DNA from 2 places in the Streptomyces sp. NPDC049585 genome. Region 1 is predicted to be linked to the other one. Evidence: riboswitches for the same ligand, from Rfam matches in the RefSeq annotation. Region 1 holds a riboswitch; the other holds the start of a gene.

The links. Region 1 has a riboswitch for thiamine pyrophosphate ahead of thiC (phosphomethylpyrimidine synthase ThiC). Riboswitches for the same ligand answer to the same signal wherever they lie in the genome.
Region 2: linked by a shared signal. The riboswitch ahead of thiO (glycine oxidase ThiO) and the one ahead of thiC (phosphomethylpyrimidine synthase ThiC) in region 1 are both predicted to bind thiamine pyrophosphate.

Annotation. Positions count from the first base shown of each region.
Region 1 covers NZ_JBFAPE010000002.1:216,910-220,054, forward strand. Annotated here, with positions in the region: gene AB0K17_RS03325 (YibE/F family protein) at 1-725, opposite strand, end outside; TPP riboswitch at 787-940, shown strand; gene thiC (phosphomethylpyrimidine synthase ThiC) at 935-2,695, shown strand; gene AB0K17_RS03335 (hypothetical protein) at 2,986-3,145, opposite strand, start outside.
Region 2 covers NZ_JBFAPE010000032.1:45,666-48,810, forward strand. Annotated here, with positions in the region: gene AB0K17_RS25585 (FAD-dependent oxidoreductase) at 1-900, opposite strand, end outside; TPP riboswitch at 1,089-1,200, shown strand; gene thiO (glycine oxidase ThiO) at 1,198-2,376, shown strand; gene thiS (sulfur carrier protein ThiS) at 2,373-2,582, shown strand; gene AB0K17_RS25600 (thiazole synthase) at 2,588-3,145, shown strand, end outside.

The DNA.
Region 1 (3,145 bases):
CTGATCACCAGCGCGACGAGCGCGAAGACGCCGCGCAACCGGCCGACGGCCACGACGGCGACCGCGAAGACGCCCGCGAGCAGCCCCATCGGCAGGTCGCGGTCGACGTCCGTGACCGAATAGCGCAGGTTCTCCGGGGCCTTCGGGGCGTAGGCGAGGACCACCTTCTGCCCGGAGGAGTAGTGGCGCGAGGAGCCGGGCTGCACCTGCTCGGTGAACGTGGTGCCCTTGTCCGGTCCCGAGGTCACCTCGACGGTGGCCTTCTGGCAGGTGCCCTGCGCCGGCGGCGGCGCCGACGGGGCGCCCTGCTGCGGCTGCTGCTGCGGGCCGCCGAACCCGCCGGAGGCCGGGCAGGAGTACTCCTTGACGGCCGTCACCCGCCCCGACTGCGTCTGCTGGTCCATGCCGACGCCGGTGTGCTGGTGCGGCGGGGTGCCGCCGGGCCACAGCACGATCAGCCCGGCGGCCACCGCGGCGGCGAAGGGGATGAGTACGGCCGCGATGACCTTGCGCAGATGACCCGAGACGGGCGTCGCGGGACCGTGCGCATGGGCATGGCTGTGGCCGTGCCCATGGCTGTGTCCATGGTTCTGCCGTCGTCCGTGGCCATGCCCGTGCCCATCTCCGTGCCCATCTCCGTGCGCAGGACCGTCGGGGGCGGGCGCACGGGCGTGGTCGGGGTCGTGGGGGGCGTGCGAGTGGGGGGAAGGATGCGTGGGGGTCACCCGTCGATGATGACAAGCCCCCCTGGCCCTCCGGGCGCGGGAGGCGCTAGCGTGGTGCCACCTTTGCAATCGCGGGAGCTCGGAGCACCGGGCTGAGAGGGCGCTGACCTTCGCACTGGACATGTTCGAACCGGACATGGGTGCGAAAGCCGCTGCGCCGACCGCCGAACCTGTTACCGGGTAATGCCGGCGTAGGGAGTTACGGTCATATGACCTCGCAGGATGCACGCACGTCCGGAACCGGTCGCGAGATCGGCTGGCACAAGGACTATGTGACGGGCTCGCGTCCGGACATCCGCGTTCCGGTGCGACGGGTGCACCTCACCAACGGGCAGGACGTCCGCCTCTACGACACGTCCGGCCCGTACACCGATGCGTCCGTCGTAACGGACGTACGACGGGGCCTCGCCCCGCTCCGGGAGAACTGGATCATCGCCCGCGGCGACACCGAGGAGTACGCCGGGCGGCCGGTGCGCCCGGAGGACGACGGCATCAGGCACACCGCCCCGCGCGGGGGCCTGCGCAACCTCGACGCCGTCTTCCCCGGCCGCCCCCGCCAGCCCCGCCGGGGCCGCGACGGAGGGGCGGTCACCCAGCTCGCGTACGCCCGGCGCGGGGAGATCACCGCCGAGATGGAGTACGTGGCGCTGCGCGAGGGCGTCTCCCCGGAGACCGTCCGCGAGGAGATCGCCGCGGGCCGCGCCGTGCTGCCGGCCAACGTCAACCACCCGGAGATCGAGCCGATGATCATCGGCAAGAAGTTCCTGGTGAAGGTGAACGCCAACATCGGCAACTCCGCCGTCACCTCCTCCATCGAGGAGGAGGTGGAGAAGATGACCTGGGCCACCCGCTGGGGCGCCGACACGGTCATGGACCTCTCCACCGGCCGCAACATCCACACCACCCGCGAGTGGGTGCTGCGCAACTCCCCCGTGCCGATCGGCACCGTCCCGCTCTACCAGGCGCTGGAGAAGGTGGACGGCAAGGCCGAGGAGCTCACCTGGGAGATCTACAAGGACACCGTCATCGAGCAGGCCGAGCAGGGCGTCGACTACATGACCGTCCACGCCGGCGTGCTGCTGCGCTACGTCCCGCTGACCGCCCGCCGCAAGACCGGCATCGTCTCGCGCGGCGGCTCGATCATGGCGGCCTGGTGCCTGGCGCACCACAAGGAGTCGTTCCTCTACGAGAACTTCGAGGAGCTCTGCGAGATCCTCGCCTCGTACGACGTGACGTTCTCCCTGGGCGACGGCCTGCGCCCCGGTTCGATCGCGGATGCGAACGACGAGGCCCAGTTCGCCGAGCTGCGGACGCTGGGCGAGCTCAACTCGATCGCCAAGCGGCACAACGTGCAGACGATGATCGAGGGCCCGGGCCATGTCCCGATGCACAAGATCAAGGAGAACATCGACCTTCAGCAGGAGATCTGCGAGGAGGCGCCGTTCTACACCCTCGGTCCGCTGACGACCGACGTCGCACCGGCGTACGACCACATCACCTCCGGCATCGGTGCGGCGATGATCGCCTGGTGGGGCACGGCGATGCTCTGCTACGTCACGCCCAAGGAGCACCTCGGCCTGCCGGACCGCGACGACGTGAAGACCGGCGTCATCACCTACAAGATCGCGGCCCATGCGGCGGACCTCGCCAAGGGCCACCCGGGCGCCCAGGAGTGGGACGACGCGCTGTCGGACGCGCGTTTCGAATTCCGCTGGGAGGACCAGTTCAACCTGGCCCTCGACCCGGACACCGCCCGCGCCTTCCACGACGAGACGCTGCCGGCCGAACCCGCGAAGACGGCGCACTTCTGCTCGATGTGCGGACCGAAGTTCTGTTCGATGAAGATCTCCCAGGACATTCGCCGCGAGCACGGCGGCGACCTGGCCGTCGACCCCGACGAGGGAATGGCCCAGAAGGCCCGCGAATTCGCCGCCTCCGGCAACCGCGTCTACCTCCCGATCGCCGACTAGGGCAGCGCCCCATAGGGGCGCGGGGCGGTGTCGATGTGCGGCTGCCGCCGCGTGGGCGCGATCGGCCACCGACGGCCAGGCGTATCCGGCGGATCAGGCAGGCCCCGTAAGGGGCGCGGGGAACTGCGCGACAAGCCACGACGCGCCCGCAGTGGCGTGTCAGCTGCGGGCCGTCCGTGGTTGATCGCGCCACGCGGCGGCAGCCGCAGATCGACACCGCCCCGCGCCCCTACGGGGCGCCTTGGTGGCGCCTGACGAACATCCGCCGGACGCGGCCTGGGGCGGCGCCCCTATGGGGCGCCCTGACGGGGCGCCCCGTCACCGCCCTGCTCCGGGCTCGTGAAACCCGGCGCGGAGTAGCCCAACCGCGGCGTGCGGCCCGTCCCGCCGGGCGGGCCGCTGCCGTTCGTGTACGAACGGCGGGCCGGCGCGCCCGTGTTGATCAGTGCC
Region 2 (3,145 bases), on a different contig from region 1:
GTCGTAGACCGGGCTCTCCTCGGGGCCGTGGACGATGTTCGCGGCCACCGTCCGCGGGCCCTGCAGGGCGTTGTCCCAGTGGTGCACCATCAGCCGCTCGCCGTAGCGGGCGGAGGGGAAGGAGGCGCAGTCGCCGACCGCGTACACGCCGGGCAGCGAGGTGCGCAGCCGGTCGTCGGCGCGCACCGAGCGGTCCTCGGCGAGCTCGACGCCCGAGCCCGCCAGCCAGCCGGTGGCCGGCCGGGCGCCGATGCCCACGACCACCGCGTCGGCGGGCAGCCGCGTGCCGTCGGCGAGGACGACCGCGCCGGCCTCCACGGCCGTCACCGGCGTACCGGTCAGCAGCCGCACGCCGCTCTCCTCGTACCAGGCGGCCATGGGCGCCGCGACCTCCGACGGCAGCGCCCCCGGCAGCACCTGGCCGGCGGCCTCCACCACCGTCACCTCGCAGCCCGCCTCGCGGGCGGCCGTGGCGAACTCCGCGCCGATCCAGCCCGCCCCCACCGCGACGAAGCGGCGCCGCTCGGTCAGCAGCGGGCGCAGCAGGGCCGCGTCGTCGAAGGTACGCAGGACGTGCACACCCGGCACGTCCTCGCTGCCGGGCAGGGCCACCGCCTCGGCGCCGGTGGCGATGACCAGGATGTCGTAGGGCACCTCTCCCGCCGGGGTGAGCACCGTGCGCTCCTCGGCGCGCAGCCCGGTGGCCCCGGTGCCCAGGCGCACGTCGATGCCGAGCGAGCCGAAGTCCACGGCGAAGGCGGAGTCCTCGGCGGTGCCCAGCAGCACGGCCTTGGACAGCGGGGGGCGGTCGTAGGGCGGGTGGGGCTCGGCACCCAGCAGCGTGATGCTGCCGGTCCAGCCCTGTTCGCGCAGGGCCACGGCGGTCTGCACGCCCGCCATGCCCGCTCCGACGATGACGACGCGGCGGTCACCGGAGGTGTTCGTCTGCTCGCTCACCCGATCAACTCTAGGCCCGCGGGCCGCGCGCGCCGGAGCATCCGCCGGCGAGACCTCTGACACAGCGTCACCCCCGCCGGGCGCACCGCTGCCTTCCGGGTGGCCCGCGGCCCGTACTAGGGTGGCAGGCTGCAAGCACTCGCGGGAGCCCGGCGCACCGGGCTGAGAGGGAGGCTGGACGGCCTCCGACCGTACGAACCTGATCCGGGTCATGCCGGCGAAGGGAGGGGCTGGACGCCCATGCACGCTGCGAACGGCACGTCCGACACGTCCTGCGACGTCCTGGTCGTCGGCGGCGGAATCATCGGCCTGGTCACGGCCTGGCGCGCCGCACAGCGCGGCCTCACCACGGTCGTGGCCGACCCGGAGCCCGGCGGCGGCGCGGCACGCGTGGCCGCCGGCATGCTCGCCGCCGTCACCGAACTGCACTACGGCGAGGAGACGCTGCTCGCCCTCAACCTCGCCTCCGCCCGCCGCTACCCGGCCTTCACCGCGGAACTGCACGAGGCCACCGGCCTCGACACCGGCTACCGCGCCTGCGGCACCCTCGCCGTCGCGCTCGACGCCGACGACCGGGCCCACCTGAAGGAACTGCACGCCCTCCAGCAGCGCTGCGGCCTGGACTCCCAGTGGCTGTCCGGGCGCGAGTGCCGCCGGCTCGAACCGATGCTCGCCCCCGCCGTCCAGGGCGGCCTGCGGGTCGACGGCGACCACCAGACCGACCCCCGGCGCCTGGCCGGCGCCCTGCTCGTCGCCTGCGAGCGGGCCGGGGTGACCTTCCACCGCTCCCCCGCCGTGCGGGCCCTGCTCGCCGGCGGCCGGGCCACCGGCGCCGAGCTCGCCGACGGCACTCGTGTCGCCGCCGAACGGACGGTGCTGGCCGCCGGCAGCCACAGCGGCCGCCTCGCCGGCCTGCCCGAGGAGGTCCTGCCCCCCGTACGGCCCGTCAAGGGCCAGGTGCTGCGGCTGCGCATACCCGGCCCGTACCGGCCGTTCCTCTCCCGCACCGTACGGGCCGTGGTGCGCGGCGGGCACGTCTACCTCGTCCCGCGCGAGAACGGCGAGCTCGTCGTCGGCGCCACCACCGAGGAACAGGGCTGGGACACCACCGTCACCGCCGGCGGCGTCTACGAACTGCTGCGCGACGCCCACGAACTGGTGCCCGGCATCACCGAGCTGCCCCTGGTGGAGACCCTCGCCGGGCTGCGCCCCGGCTCCCCCGACAACGCCCCGCTGCTCGGCCCCACCGCCCTGCCCGGCCTGCACCTCGCCACCGGTCACCACCGCAACGGCGTCCTGCTCACCCCCGTCACCGGCGACGTCATGGCCGAGGTCCTCACCGAGGGACGGCTGCCCGCGGAGGCCCGCCCCTTCTCCCCCCTCCGCTTCACCCCCGCACTCCAGGAGCAGCCCGCATGACCACCCACGTCATCAGCGTCAACGGCGAGCGCCGGGCCGTCCCGGCCGGCACCACCCTCGACGGCCTGGTGGCCACCCTCACCGCGGCGCACAGCGGTGTCGCCGCCGCCGTCAACGAGGCCGTCGTACCGCGCGGCCAGTGGCCGCAGACCACCCTCGGCGAGGGCGACCGCGTCGAGGTCCTCACCGCGGTCCAGGGAGGCTGACCCCCATGGCGGACGACCTGCTCACCATCGCCGACACCACCTTCACCTCCCGCCTCATCATGGGCACCGGTGGCGCCCCCAGCCTGGAGGTCCTCGAACGCGCCCTCCTGGCCTCCGGCACCGAACTGACCACCGTCGCGATGCGCCGCCTGGACGCCACCGTCCGCGGCTCGGTCCTCTCCGTCCTGGAGAAGCACGACATCCGCGTCCTGCCCAACACCGCCGGCTGCTTCACCGCCGGCGAGGCCGTCCTCACCGCCCGCCTCGCCCGCGAGGCCCTGGGCACCGACTGGGTCAAACTGGAGGTCATCGCCGACGAGCGCACCCTCCTGCCCGACCCCATCGAACTCCTGGACGCCGCCGAGATCCTCGTCGACGACGGCTTCACCGTGCTGCCCTACACCAACGACGACCCCGTCCTCGCCCGCAAACTGGAGGACGTCGGCTGCGCCGCGATCATGCCCCTGGGCGCCCCCATCGGCTCCGGCCTGGGCATCCGCAACCCCCACAACTTCCAGCTGATCACCGAACGCGCCACGGTCCCGGTGATCCTCGACGCCGGA